DNA from 2 places in the Paenibacillus sp. FSL L8-0644 genome. Region 1 is predicted to be linked to the other one. Evidence: riboswitches for the same ligand, from Rfam matches in the RefSeq annotation. Region 1 holds a riboswitch; the other holds the start of a gene.
What was found. Region 1 has a riboswitch for glycine ahead of gcvT (glycine cleavage system aminomethyltransferase GcvT). Riboswitches for the same ligand answer to the same signal wherever they lie in the genome.

Region 1 (7,810 bases):
TTTGTCGGAGACACGAGTCACAGAACGAACCTCTCCCTGGCTGGAAAACAGATCAGATTCATCCAAATGTTCGAGGGCCAGCTCGGAAATCGCCCGTCTTTTGTCTATCTCCCGTCCGGTAATCTCGACACCATATCCCCGTCTGCGGACAAGCACGAGCCCTCGATCTCCGATCCAGTCTTGTAATTCGTCCAGATCATGACTGACCGTAGTTACCGTGACTTTCAGATCTGAAGCCAGCGCCAGCAGCTTGATCGGCTCCCGTGTATCCAGCAGCATGCAGAGAACCACGATCTTTCTCTCCTCAGCCGAATATTCGTCTGGATTCGTATACAGCAATTGCTTTCGCAGGCATACAAGCTGAGCTGGGTCTGCATCTATACAGATACCAATCCCTGACTTTTTCTCCAGCTTCACCTCATGAGTTGCCAGCCAATGCTCGACTGCGCCCAGTTCCCGATGAACCGTCCTTGTGCTGACATTGATCTTCGTGGCAATTTCCCCGGCAGTAACCTCTTTGGACTGCTCCAGAAGATATTCCACGATGTCACGTTGTCGTTTCGTAATATTCATAAGCGCATACCGTTCCTTCCCAAGCTCATCCCTCCAGCAGGAGACGTACACTGCATACAGTCCGCCTGACTATGACGGGGATTAAGAATCGGATTTCAGACGTTCAACCAGCGCTTCGTATTCAGGACTCTTCAGAAAATTGTCAATGGAAATGTGTTCAGCATTCGGGACTACTGTTTTAGCCCGGTCTGTCAACGTTTTTTGCGTAATGACAATATCCGCATCCTGTGGAATTTCACTGATTGCCGTATTCGTAACTGTTACGCCTACGCCCGCCTGCTTCATTTTTTTGCGTAAAATCGAGGCACCCATCGCGCTTGAACCCATACCTGCATCACAGGAAAAGACAATCTTGTTCACTTCGGATTTATCCTTGAGCGTTCGATCTGCGACAATCTCGGCAGCACGATCAGATTCGTGGTTATCTTCCATTACAGTGGCGTTAGCACTGGCACTCTTGCTTTGATTTTTCATATCTTTCAGGCGAGATGCAGCTTCCTCCAGCCCCTCTTCTTGTTGCTTACCTGTCTTGAGTAACACTGCTGCAACAGCAAAGGATACGACCGCAGCAGCGATCACCCCGCTCAGCATTGGCAAATATCCACCTTTTGGCGTCATTAGAAAATAGGCGATGATACTACCCGGTGAAGGAGCAGCAACCAGTCCGGCACCTGTCAACATGAAACAGAAGGTTCCCACAACACCGCCAGCTATAGCTGCAAGAATCAGAATCGGCTTCATCAAAATATAAGGGAAATAAATTTCATGAATCCCGCCGAAAAAATGAATGATGACTGCGCCAGGAGCTGACGACTTCGCAGAGCCTTTACCGAACAGACAGTAGGCCAGCAAAATACCAAGCCCCGGCCCAGGGTTGGATTCCAGCATGAACAGTACGGATTTGCCTGTTCTTGCAGCTTCCTCCAACGCAATCGGACTCAATACTCCGTGATTCAGCGCGTTGTTTAAAAATAATACTTTTCCGGGCTCAATAATGAGGTTGACAAGCGGCAATAGCCCCGCGTTCACGAGGAACTGTACCCCTGCCGACAACACTTGACTGATCATTTGTACAACCGGGCCGATCGCCACATGGGCAAGCAGTGCTAGAATGGCACCGATAATCCCGGCCGAAAAATTATTGACCAGCATTTCAAAGCCTGATCTGACTTTGCCTTCAATGGCCTTGTCGAACTTCTTCAATATCCACGCAGCCAGCGGACCAGCTACCATCGCGCCCAGGAACATCGGGATATCGGCTCCTACTATGACACCCATCGTCATGATGGCACCGATCACACCTCCACGCTGTCCGTGAATCATCGTGCCCCCTGTATAACCAATCAGCAGCGGCAACAAATAATTTTTCATCGGATCAACCAACTGTGCAAAACCTTCGTTCGGGAACCATCCGGTCGGAATAAAGAGTGCCGTAATCAACCCCCACGCAATAAAGGCTCCCATATTGGGCATAACCATACCGCTAAGAAAACGGCCAAAACGCTGTACGGCGACACGAGTGCCTCCTTTTGAACTTGGCTTTGCGTCCAATGTACTCATATTCAAATCCTCCTTGTAGGTAAGCATCACTACCTTTTCTTAAAATTCATACTAAATGACAGCGCTATCTTCATCAACGAAATGAAAACGTACTTTCGTCATGAACGTTGATGACAACATTTAAATTTAAATTATCCAGGAAGATATTATACCTGCATAATTCTTCTTAATATGACCTGTAGCTATAGAAATTAGTCGAAAAACCGCGCTGGATTATGTATGATTCCTATATGGGGACAACCCACTATATCAGAACAACACACGTAATTACGTTTTCAAAAAAAGACAAAAAAATAGCCGCTACGTCAAATCATAGCGACTATTTTATACAAAAATCGAGCAAACTAACGATGCTCTTATTCAATTAAAAATCAATATAAAATTCCGAATAACACGCTATTATTTCATGCTGCATTGCTCTATTTATTACTCCGAAATCAACTGCTCATACTGATCCGCCGACAGTAGTTTGCCCAATGATTCCTCCACATCTTTATCCATCTCTACTTCTACCATCCAACCTTTGTCATATGGAGATTCATTCACTAGCTCAGGTGTACCTTCCAGCGCTTCATTCACTTTTAATATGGTTCCCGTCACCGGAGCAAAAAGGTCGGATACCGTCTTCACCGATTCAATCGTACCGATCTCCGCTCCCTGCTCAATCGTTACTCCCGCCTCAGGTAATTCTACAAAAACAATATCACCCAGTTGGTGCTGTGCAAAGTCTGTAATACCAATCCGCACCGTTCCATTCTCTGTCCGCTGAACCCACTCATGTTCGTCTGTATACCAAAGTTGCTGCTTCACTTCACCCATTCTGTTCCCCTCACTTCCATATGAATAAAATCGCATTTGCTCACCTGTATTAGACAGGTTAAGATTATGACAATAAGAACACTCATGTCAATAATACTAACAAAAATACTTCATATTACCTCCTATAGCGCTCTATATAAAAATATAATAATTTATAACAAACGCTTACATATCCTTATTTATATATTAAATGTTTTTTCTATTGTTTTTGATGACATTTTTATTGACATTTTGAATGAATTTGCGTATTAATGGGTTATAGCAAATACTTTGGGAAACACCCGACAACTGCAAACGCGGATGAACGCAGAGGGAGAGACTGCCAAAAAGATTCGCATAGCTGTTGCCGCTTGTGAGACAGTTGTGCACGCGAATCGGATCAAGTTGTTATCTGCAAAGCCAGGTAATATACTGCTGATCCCGAAGGTAGCGCCGAAGGAGTAAGCCTGCATTGCAGGTGAATCTCTCAGGCAAAAGGACCTCTGCCGGACGCATCTCTGGAGAGCATTCGCTATTGGAGCGGATCACCCAAGAGGAAACCCGGTACATACCGGGGTAACTTTCTGGTATCAAGGACAGAGCTGAAAAAAGAGTATAGACTGCTGTCTATACGTTTTTTTCGGCCTGTCTTTTTTGTTTAGCCGATTACACCGGATAGGAGTGGAAACATGACTAATTTGCGAAAAACACCGCTATATTCATCCTACGGGACGCAGTCTGGGGTTCGTTGTATTGACTTTGGAGGCTGGGAGCTCCCCGTTCAGTTTAGCGGCATTCAAAAGGAGCATGAGGCCGTCCGGCAACGTGCGGGTTTATTCGATGTATCGCATATGGGTGAGTTTTTGGTTGAAGGCAAAGAGGCCGAAGCTTTTCTACAAAGGGTGACCACGAATGATGTCAGCCAGTTGGAACCAGGTCAGGCACAATATTCACTCCTGTGTTACCCCGATGGAGGTGTAGTAGACGACCTGCTTGTTTACTGCAAAGGACCGGAACGCTACATGCTCGTTGTGAACGCCTCCAACATTGATAAGGATTGGGATTGGTTACTTCGTCATGTGCCTGCATCCGTTCACATGGAGAATGTGTCTGATGCAATAGCATTGCTGGCATTGCAGGGACCGGAAGCAGCACGTATTGCCGCAGCCGTGGCAGATACGGATATTACGAATCTGGCATCTTTCCACTTTCATGAGAACGTGCCATTGTTCGGAGCAAAAGCACTCGTCTCACGAACCGGATATACGGGCGAAGACGGTTTTGAATTTTACGTACCTGCCGCGGAAGCACCCGCCGTATGGGAGGGTTTGCTTCGTTCCGGTGAGTCGTATGGGCTGATTCCCGCTGGACTTGGTGCTCGGGATACACTACGCTTTGAGGCTCGGTTGCCGCTATACGGACAGGAGTTATCTGCCACAATTTCACCACTCGAAGCCGGTCTGGGTTTCTTCGTCAAGCTGAATAAAGGAGATTTTATCGGTAGAGAAGCACTTCAGCGTCAAAAAGAACAAGGGGTTCCTCGTAAATTGATCGGGCTAGAAATGATGGACCGCGGTATCCCACGCGCCCATTATCCGGTATTCGCAGAAGGACAACACATCGGTGAGGTCACAACGGGGACTCAGTCGCCCTCCTTGAAGCGTAATCTGGGCCTCGCCTTGGTGGACAGTCGTTTTAGCGCCCTCTCCACACCACTGGAGGTTGAGATTCGTGGCAAACGCCTGCGTGCCGAGGTGGTGGCAGCCCCCTTTTATAAGCGCCCACGCTGATCTTAAACTCTCCTTATTTCTATAAAGCAAACATGTCAGATATGTATTTCCGGGTTTTCATCTCACACTTTTTTATTAGCTCATTTACGGATTTAAAATTTTGCTTTTCGAAAGGAGCCAGAACCTATGAAGCAGCATCGTTATCTCCCTATGACTGAACAGGATCAAACCGAAATGCTGCGTGTGGTCGGTGTATCATCCATTGATGATTTATTCAGTGACATTCCAGAGGCCATTCGATATCAAGGGGAACTCCCTCTTTCTTCTCGACTCGATGAGAAAGCCTTAACCCGCCACTTGGCCGAGCTGGCTGGACACAACGCCAATACAGACACACATGCCAGCTTTCTTGGCGCAGGAATTTATGATCATCATATTCCGTCGGTCATCCAGCACATCACTTCACGCTCGGAATTCTATACAGCCTACACCCCCTATCAGCCGGAAGTAAGCCAAGGCGAGCTACAAGCCATTTTCGAATTTCAGTCGTATATTTGCGAATTGACGGGCATGGCTGTAGCTAATGCCAGCATGTACGACGGAGCGACTGCACTGGCGGAAGCGGGCTCACTGTCCGCCGCAGCTACCCGCCGTAAACAGCTTATCGTATCGAGGTCCGTCCATCCAGAGGCACGTCAGGTATTGGCAACCTATGCACGCGGATTGAATTTGGACATCGTGGAGATCGGCTGTTCGGACGGTGTAACGGATGCTGATGCGTTAGCGGCGGCCGTATCGGAACAGACCGCGGCTGTTTTGGTCCAAAGCCCCAACTTTTTCGGAGCCGTGGAAAATCTACAGCCGATGGCTGACCTCATCCATGCACACAAAGGTCTTTTGGTCGTCAGTGCCAACCCACTGGCACTTGGCTTGCTGGAGACACCCGGCAAACAGGGCGCGGATATTGTGGTAGGAGACGCGCAGCCACTTGGCATCTCCTCTTCTCTCGGCGGTCCGACCTGTGGATACTTTGCCGTTTCTCAGGCACATATGCGCCGTATCCCCGGCCGTATTGTGGGTCAGACCACTGATCGCAATGGTAAACGCGGCTTCGTGCTGACCTTGCAAGCGCGCGAACAGCATATCCGCCGCGAAAAGGCCACCTCTAACATTTGTTCCAATCAAGCGTTGCTAGCTTTATCTGCATCTGTATACTTGTCTGTTATGGGTAGACAGGGGATCAAGGAAGTAGCCGAGCTAAATTTGCATAAAAGCCGGTATGCTTTAGAGCAATTGCTGAGCTTGAAGGGCGTAACTGCCTCGTTTAACGCACCGACCTTTAACGAGTTTGCCCTGAGACTGCCTGAGGGTACAGATATGAGCAGACTCCAGGCCGAGCTGCTAGCTGCTGGATTTATCGCTGGCTACGATTTGGGCCGGGACTATGAGGAACTTGCTGGTCACATGTTGATTGCCGTGACGGAGCAAAGAACCAAAGAAGAGATTGACCAATTTGTGCACACCTTGGGGGGATTGCTATGACACATACCGGACAGGATCAGAAACAAGAGCTGTTAAAGGAACACGATCAAGCGCTCATTTTTGAATTGAGCCGTCCGGGTCGCATCGCCTATTCCCTTCCCGAGTGCGACGTTCCCCGTCGCCCGGTGGCAGAGCTTTTGCCAGACTATGCGCTGCGCAGCGAACCTGCAGCATTACCCGAGGTATCCGAAGTAGACGTTATTCGGCATTATACCGCCTTGTCCCGGCGCAATTTTGGCGTGGACAATGGATTTTATCCGCTCGGCTCCTGTACGATGAAATACAATCCGAAGGTGAATGAGGATGTCGCCCGATATACAGGCTTCGCCAAAATCCATCCATATCAGCCCGAGGAGAGCATCCAGGGTGCCATGGAGTTGCTGCATACGCTCCAAAATGATTTGGCTGCGTTAACTGGCATGGATGCCGTCACGCTTCAGCCCGCCGCGGGCGCCCATGGCGAATGGACCGGGCTGATGATGATTCGCTCATACCACGAAGCACGTAGTGAGCGACGTACCAAGGTGCTCGTGCCGGATTCGTCGCACGGAACGAACCCCGCCAGTGCAACCGTCGCAGGCTTCGAAACAGTCACCCTTCCTTCCACCCCTGAGGGGCTAGTGGATCTGGATGCGCTGCGTCAAGCCGTAGGCAACGACACTGCTGCGCTCATGCTGACCAACCCGAACACGCTTGGGCTGTTCGAGAAGCAAATCACTGACATTGCTGCCATCGTGCATGACGCGGGGGGTCTGCTCTACTATGACGGGGCGAACTCCAACGCCATCATGGGGATTACCCGTCCCGGAGATATGGGCTTCGATGTAGTGCATCTCAATTTGCACAAAACGATGAGTACCCCGCATGGTGGCGGTGGCCCCGGCGCTGGGCCTGTCGGCGTAAAGCAACGGCTCATCCCTTATTTGCCCAAGCCGCTTGTCGCACGGGATCCACAGGGGGTGTACCACTGGGACCGGGAACAGGGAGATTCTATTGGACGGGTTAAAGCCTTTTACGGAAACTTCGGCATTCTCGTCCGAGCCTATGCCTATATCCGCAGCTACGGTCCTGATGGCTTGAAGCGAGTGTCCGAATGCGCTGTACTCAATGCCAATTATATGATGCATCGGCTCGCTCCACATTTTGATCTGCCCTACCCTGGACATTGCAAACACGAATTCGTGATGTCGGGGCGAGGCTTGAAAAAATTTGGAGTGCGCACGCTTGATGTAGCCAAACGGCTGCTTGATTTCGGCTACCATCCACCTACAATTTACTTTCCGCTGAATGTAGAGGAGTGCATCATGATCGAGCCCACGGAAACGGAAAGTAAGGAAACACTTGATGCTTTTGTCGACACTATGATTCATATTGCGCGGGAAGCAGAAGAGAACCCTGAGCTGGTGCTCAATGCACCATATACTACTCCAGTCACACGATTGGACGAAACTACCGCAGCCCGCAAACCTGTACTGAATTGCTCATGCAGTTAAAACAAATTCTACTTAAAGCATGCAAAAAAGCCGGTATCTAATTAGATACCGGCTGCTGTATGTACACAGCAATTTTTTGTTGGAAAAAGATATAACCTTTGAAATGTAATACCC
Region 2 (7,810 bases), 3.6 Mb from region 1:
ATTTACCAAGTTTACCGTTAAAATAAATGCGAGGGAATAAGCGCTTACAAGAAATCACGCTGAACTTGTTGGAATAGGAATTAGAGCGCGAGGGGAAGCTTGTTTCTTTTGAAGGAAAAATAGGAGGGATGAATATGTCTCGTTTTGACAAGGTAGATCAGCTATTGCAACAATTTATAGCAAATGGGCCGGCAGGTTGCGGTTGTGCCATTGCCCAGAATGGTGAAGTGTTGTATGAAGGGTATCATGGATATGCTGATCTGGAAGCGGGAAAGCCAATCACTGAGGATACAGTGTATCGCTTGTTTTCCATGACAAAGGTTGTTGTCTGTACGGCTGCACTTATGCTGTACGAACGTGGGCAATTTTTGTTGAATGAACCCTTGTATAAATATTTTCCCGAATATCGTAATGCGCATGTATTCAAAACCGCTCCTAACGGATACACCTACGTGGATAAGGCAGAGAATCCCATTTTAATCAAGCATATATTCAATATGAGTATGGGTCTTCCTTACGCTTCCGAGTCTTCAGAAACAGGAAAAGCTATGCAGAAGGCCATTGCAGGATTAAAGGAAAAGCAGGGGAAATATGACCTACGCACAGAAATTGAAGCGCTTTCTGAAGTTCCACTTGCGTTTGAGCCGGGAACACGCTGGTTATACGGATATGGACATGATTTTGTTGCAGGTCTTATTGAAGTGATTTCAGGTAAATCAGTAGGACAATTTTTAAAGGATGAAATCTTTGATCCACTTGGAATGAACAATACAGGTTACCGTTATCGTGGAGATATTGAATCGCGGATGGCCTCCATGTATCAACGGACAGACGCCGGAAAACTTGAAAAAATGGAGGGTTTCCTGGATGAATATCATCAGCCAGATGCTATATATGAAGGCGGAGGCGCAGGTTTATATTCGACAGTCAAAGATTACCTCACATTTTCACAAATGATGTCAAATGGCGGCACGGTAAACGGTGTGAACTTATTGGGGAGAAAAACCATTGATTTAATGCGCACCAATCATCTGAATACAGCTCAACTATCGGATTTCACCAATTCATACCATACAGGTTATGGCTATGGACTTGGTGTGCGCACGTTAATGGATAAAGCGGCTGGGCATGCAAACAGCTCGATTGGAGAATTTGGCTGGACGGGAATGGCAGGCACCTGGGTTTCTATAGATCCGAGCGAACAATTCTCCGTCGTATATATGCATCAGCTCGATCCCAATATGGAAGAGTACCATCATTTGAGAGTTCGCGCGGCAGCTTATAGCTGTTTATAAATGCGGGATTGTGGATCTGTTGTGAAAACTCTTCACTATGGCTCTGAAGATACACAAATTGTAATGTCTAAATCTTTATCAGAAATGATCTAGTTAATAAGGACCAAATTTCCCTTGAAGCCTAAACTATTCTTTTCCATATGACGACATAAAACGTAGGTATAAGGATTTTGCGAAATCCTTAATTTAAGTTTTGAAATGGGAGGGAATTAGATTTTGAAGAATAGATGGTCCGGTTTTCTGGCGTTGGTCATCCTGATTTCAAGTTTTACATCATATGCAGGGTTTGCATCTGCAGCAGAAGCAGTGCTTTCCAAGATTGTCCTTTCGTCTAACGAGGTAACTTTGCAACAGGGGGATACAGCTGCATTGACGGCTACGGCTGTTTTTAGTGATGGGACAACCTCAAATGTAACCGTAAGCACGGATTGGAAAAGTGATAACACAGCTATTGCTACTGTGTATAATGGTACAGTTTCGGCCAAGGCTGAAGGGGAAGCCACCGTGGTTGCGACCTATAAAGATAAGGTACAATCGGTTCAGGTACATGTAACGAAAAAGGTTAAGGCGCTGACATCTAGTGTACAAAGCCTGAACTTGCGTTCAAGCGGTACAGGACAGGTTGATTTGACAGCGACATACAGTGATAATACAACAGCTCAGGTTTCGGGTGATGCTACTTGGACCTCGGATAATCAAAAGATTGCAACTGTAGTTAACGGTTTGGTTACCGCTCAGGGAGCAGGTACAGCCAATATTAAGGCCGTATATGGTCAGCAGACCGTAACCATTGCTGTACAGGTAGAGCAAGTTAAACGTCTTGATGTCAGTTCATCAGAGGTTTCTCTTTTGCTGAAGGATACTGAGAAGGTTAAACTTTCAGCGACGTTCCCGGATGGATCGGTACAGGACGTGACAGAGTCCGCTGAGTGGAGCTCCAGCAATGCAGCTGTGGCGGATGTACTGAAAGGCACCATTACCGGTTACAGCGCAGGAAAGGCGACAATTACAGGTAAATATGGTACGATGTCCGCTACGATTTCGGTGGATGTCGATCAAACGAATAAGCTGAAAGCCAGCGAATCCAATATTTTTCTCCGTCTGGATGAATCTAAAAAAATACAAGTTTCTGCCGTTTATCCGGATGGGACGGTAACGGATATCACAGATAAAGCTGCTTGGGCATCAAGCGATGAAAAAATTGCAACGGTGAATAAAGGAACGATTATGGCCATCGGTGCGGGTTCGGCAACGGTGACCGCTAAGTATGGAGATAAGACCGTTTCGATCAAGACAGATGTCGAAACCTCTAGATTTCTGGATTTGAGCGAGGACAAGCTGAGCTTGAATGCCAAGGAATCCAAAAAGCTCAAGCTGACCGCAACGTACGTAACAGGTACGGAAGAAGATATCACAAGTAAGGCAGAGTGGAAGTCCAGCAATGAAGATATCGCTTTTGTCAGCGCGGGGGAAGTCACAGGTTATAAAACAGGTGAGGCTACCATCACCGCTTCTTATGGCGGCAAGACAGTTACAGCTACGGTATCCGTAAATGTACCCGGGGATCTGTCTCTGTCCTCCAAAACGGCAACGATTGATATTAATGAGGACTATACTGCAACTTTGACGGCTACTTATGCGGATGGGCGTAAGGAAGATGTAACACAGGATGCAGAATGGGCTTCAAGCGCGGAAGATATTGCCTCTGTGTCCAAAGGAACGATTACGGGTAAATCTGCTGGTAAAGCGGTTATTACAGCGACCTATAATGGCAAAAAACTAACAATTAACGTACAAGTGGGCCTTGTAGACCGTCTGGAAACAGACTCGCGTGTAATTGCGCTTGGTGCTCAGGAAACGAAGCAGCTGAAAGTAACAGGAGTTAAGAGTGGTGGTACAAAAACAGATGTAACCAAGGATGCCACCTGGACAACTAGCAATGTAAAAGTGGTTGAAGTTAGCGAAGGTTTGATCAAAGCGAATGGTAGTGGTAAGGCAACTGTGACTGCTTCATATGGCAAGCAAAACATTACGTTTACGGTAGAAGTGGACGTAGCGCAAAAGATTGAAGCGGATGCAATCGCGCTATCGCTCAAATCTGGAGATCAAAAAACCATCGCGATTGTGGTTAAATCAAGCGATGGTAAAGAAAAGGATGTTACAACCCAAGCTGAATGGAAAACGTCCAATTATAAGGTAGCCACTGTTAAAAAGGGTCAGGTTACCGCGGTCAGCTACGGTAAAGCTAACATTCAGGCGAAGTTCGGCGGGAAGATAATCAGCGTACCTGTAGATGTTGATACGCTTAAATATTTGCAAACAGACGAAGTCGCCTTGAATTTGAAGGCAGGACAGCTGGCTAAGGTTACGGCTACAGCCACGTATAAGGATGAGTCGGAGAAGGATGTTTCCAAACCGGCTGTCTGGTCCTCGTCCAGAATTATTGTGGCGACCGTCAAAGACGGTAACATTAAGGCACAGGGCAAGGGCAAAGCAGTAATTACTGTGAAATATGCAGGTAAAATGACGAAGATACAGGTAACCGTTCAGTAATCTGTAACCCGACTAAAAAGAAAAAGAGCAAGCATACGTCCAGCGACGATATGCTTGCTCTTTTCTTTATAAGGGCGAATTCTCTTTCCCTAGGACAATGTAGGGGAGAGGTAGTCGCCTTGTTTTATAGAGGAAAAGTAATTGGTTTAAAGCTTAGAAATTACGACTTATTCTTCTTGATTGATGCGTTGCGTGTAAGTGATTCGGTCAAACGCTTGCCAGTCGGCGTCTGAGCCAAGCCGCCTTTGGCGGTCTCGCGGTGCTTCGACGGCATCGCGCTGCCGACTTCAAGCATCACGTCAATGACTTCGTCAGACGGAATAGCGCTGCGCACACCCGCCAAAGCCATGTCCGCTGCGGCAAGCGCAGTCACGGCTCCCAGCCCGTTGCGCACGATGCACGGAATCTCCACGAGTCCGGCGACGGGGTCGCAAATCAGGCCGAGCGTGTTCTTAAGAGCGAGGCCCACGGCGTGAACAGCCTGCTCAGGCGTACCACCGCGCAGCTCGACCATAGCGCCAGCGGCCATCCCGATAGCTGAGCCAATCTCAGCCTGACAGCCTCCCTCCGCGCCAGAAATGAAGGAGTTGTTGGCGATCACGTAGCCAATGGCTCCAGCGGCGAATAGGCCGTTCACCATATGCTCATCATCCCAGCCGAACCGTTCCTGCGCACTGATGAACACACCAGGGATAACCCCACATGAGCCTGCGGTAGGAGTGGCGACAATGCGACCCATGGATGCATTAACCTCCGACACGGAGAGGGCATAAGCCATGGCGAGCGCAGAGGCATCACCGGAGCAGGTCTCCCCTGACCGCAGATACTCGGCCAGGCGCTTGCCGTCGCCGCCCGTCAATCCACTGCGGGATACGGTGTCTTGTGTCTGACCGCGATGAACGGCTTCCTTCATGATTTCATAATAATCAGACATTTGGCGAAAGATTTCTTCCTCCGTTGTATTCGTTTCTTGTACCTGCTCTTGAATCATCAAGCGGCCAATCGTGGTGGATTCTTCAGCGCATAAAGCGCTGATCTCATGCAGATGGCTAAACCGCATCGGATTCAGCTCCTTTTTTCAAATTAATCATCTTAATTTCATACATATGAGGTAAAGAACGCAGTTCCGCAATCAGTTCAGCTGGAGCAGAACTGTCCGTTTCAATGGCGGTGAGTGCTTCACCATCCCGGCCTTTGCGATCTACGTGCATATAGGCAATGTTAATGTGGGCCGCGCCCAGCGCTGAAGTTATTGCGCCCAATGTACCGGGCTTATCCGAGTGGAGAAGCACCAGCGTAGGCAGCTCCCCGGTCAGATTGACCCGGAATTCGTTCAATTGCTGGACATGGATGCTGCCGCCGCCGATGGAGGAGCCCAGCAGTGTGCGCTGATCCTCGCCCTTCCACAACTCGAAACGGACGGTGTTCGGATGAGGAGCGGGGAGTCCACTGACGGCGAATTCCACGGTCATCCCGGCTTGCTCGGCCCATTGCTCGGCATCTGGAATCCGGTGATCGTCCGTATCGTAATTAAGCAGTCCTGCGATGAGCGCCAGATCCGTACCGTGTCCTTTATACGTATCGGCAAAGGAGCCGTACAGTGTCATACGGGCACGGTCAGGCTGCGCCCCGAGCCAGTGCCGGGCAACGCGTGCGAGTCGCACCGCGCCTGCGGTGTGTGAACTGGAAGGTCCGGTCATGGCCGGGCCGATAATAGAAAATACATCTTTGAAACGCATGGTGTGGCCCCCTGTATGTTCTAATACCATACTATATGGTATTTCCGCGTCTTTGCGCGGTTATGACGGTTCCTAATGCTGACGCACAATGTGAGCACAAAAAAGGACAGGATAAGGAAGTTTCCCTTATCTCTGTCCTCGTTACCTGAGAGTTTCGTGCGGTGTTCTTACCGCCTTACCCCTTGGGTGGCTTGCGCTCTCTCCAGAGTTGCGTCAGATGACGATACATGGACCTGAGAGATTATCCGCCAGCCGGGTGCTGGCGTCTTGCTCCTTCGGTGCCGCCAGAGTGTAAGCCCCCTGGACAGACTCTCCCGTCATCTTCATTCGCGTATACCGTTCTACATGTCTTTCTTAGCGTAATGTATGACGTGCTCGGTGTCAATCACAGGGTTTAATTTTTACATAAACAGGTGCATTTCCAATAAAAAAGATTAAAGTTTACATAATTATGGATGAAATCAGGAAGGAATTAGAAGATTGGCGGCTAATCTGATAGAGGACAAGTACATTTATGGAAATCATAGGAGGGATATTGACGTATGGTAAAAGGCTTGCGGTTCACAGGTTCACGCTTAAAAGGGATGCTGCATCTAGCAGCGATCGCATCACTGCTGATCGGGATCTTCGTTCCGTTCGGTCAGGTCAAGGCAGAGGGAGCATTGACAGTAGCCGAAGCACTTCAGGGCCAAAGCAGTGGAGGTACGGTGACGGTAGAAGGTTATATCGTCGGACATGCTACCGGATCGAAAACGGCTAACTTTTCTTCTCCGTTTGCGAATGATTTTAACGTACTGATTGCTGACCAGGCTAATGAACGTAGCACTTCTAATCTATTGGATGTACAGCTGACATCCGCGTACAGAGGGCAATTTGGACTGTCAGGCCATCCTGAGCTGATCGGCAGCAAAATTCGTGTGACGGGTACACTTGGCGCCTACAATAATTTTGGTGGAGTGAAAAGCCCAAGCGCTGTTGAACTGGTGAGCGGAAGCGAGCCGGGGGAACCAGGTGAACCTGGTGAACCTGAACCTGGCAACCCGGGTCAACCCGGTACTACATTGCCGGATGGAAAAGGCAAAAAGGTGCTGTTCGATAATACGCACGCACAGACCGCTGGTGCAGCAGATTGGGTCATTGAAGGCGCCTTCTCCGACTTTGCCAATGGACTGCGTAATGTAGGCTTTACGGTAGACCCATTAAATCGTCCCATTCCTTTTACTTATGGAGAGCAGGCCATAACCTATGACAAGCTGCGCCAATATGATGTGTTCATTATTGGTGAAGCGAATGTTGCCTTTAAGGCATCCGAGCAGGCTGCCCTGCTGCAATACGTGAATAACGGAGGGAGCGTCTTCTTCATCTCCGATCATTATAATGCAGATCGTAACAAAAACCGTTGGGATTCCTCCGAGGTTATGAATGGCTACCGTCGTGGAGCCTATACTAATCCGGCCAAAGGCATGACTGCAGAAGAGGCTGCATCACCGGCAATGCAAGGATTAACAAGCTCCGATTGGCTGGCGGCCAACTTTGGCGTTCGTTTCCGTTACAATGCGCTCGGTGATGTGAATGCTACCGACATTGTAGCCGCAGATCAATCTTTCGGTATTACCAAGGGTGTGCGCTCGATTGCCATGCATGCAGGATCTACGCTGGCTATTATTGATCCTACCAAGGCTAAAGGCATTGCTTATATCCCTTCAGGCACGAAAAAATGGGGGAATGCGGTAGATCAGGGGGTTTATAACGGCGGGGGCCGTGCGGAAGGACCTTATGCCGCTATCTCCAAGGTAGGCCAAGGCAAGGCGGCATTCATCGGTGATTCTTCCCCTGTAGAAGATGCTACACCGAAATATGTGCGTGAGGAAAACGGACAGTCGAAGAAGACATATGATGGCTTCAAAGAAGTGGATGATTCAACCTTCCTGGTGCAAACGGTTCAATGGCTTGCATGGAAGCAGGACTACACGAAATTGTCTGATGTGGCAGGTTTGACTCTGGATCAACCAACGAAGCTTCTGCCATTCGAAGAGCCTGCGGCGTCCACGGAACCACAGCCTGAGCCTTGGTCTGCTCCGGCAGCAGGCTACAAATGGTACGATCCTAGAACATTCAAGTCTGGCTCCTATGGAGCGGCTTCGTAAATTATATTGTCAGGAGCTCAATGTGAGCTTGGGTTAGTTAGTCGTTTGATCCCTGCTGAGGGATCAGGCGACTTTT

Region 2: it holds a riboswitch for glycine, as region 1 does, so the genes downstream of both, sdaAB (L-serine ammonia-lyase, iron-sulfur-dependent subunit beta) here and gcvT (glycine cleavage system aminomethyltransferase GcvT) in region 1, are expected to answer to the same signal.

What each region holds. Positions count from the first base shown of each region.
Region 1 covers NZ_JBBOYN010000001.1:4,004,306-4,012,115, forward strand. The annotation lists gene NSS94_RS18135 (BglG family transcription antiterminator) at 1-573, opposite strand, end outside; gene NSS94_RS18140 (PTS mannitol transporter subunit IICB) at 655-2,133, opposite strand; gene gcvH (glycine cleavage system protein GcvH) at 2,560-2,952, opposite strand; glycine riboswitch at 3,345-3,444, shown strand; gene gcvT (glycine cleavage system aminomethyltransferase GcvT) at 3,621-4,721, shown strand; gene gcvPA (aminomethyl-transferring glycine dehydrogenase subunit GcvPA) at 4,848-6,203, shown strand; gene gcvPB (aminomethyl-transferring glycine dehydrogenase subunit GcvPB) at 6,200-7,696, shown strand.
Region 2 covers NZ_JBBOYN010000001.1:426,651-434,460, forward strand. The annotation lists gene NSS94_RS01915 (serine hydrolase domain-containing protein) at 135-1,295, shown strand; gene NSS94_RS01920 (Ig-like domain-containing protein) at 1,512-3,848, shown strand; gene sdaAA (L-serine ammonia-lyase, iron-sulfur-dependent, subunit alpha) at 4,009-4,908, opposite strand; gene sdaAB (L-serine ammonia-lyase, iron-sulfur-dependent subunit beta) at 4,898-5,587, opposite strand; glycine riboswitch at 5,799-5,914, opposite strand; gene NSS94_RS01935 (DUF6359 domain-containing protein) at 6,130-7,734, shown strand.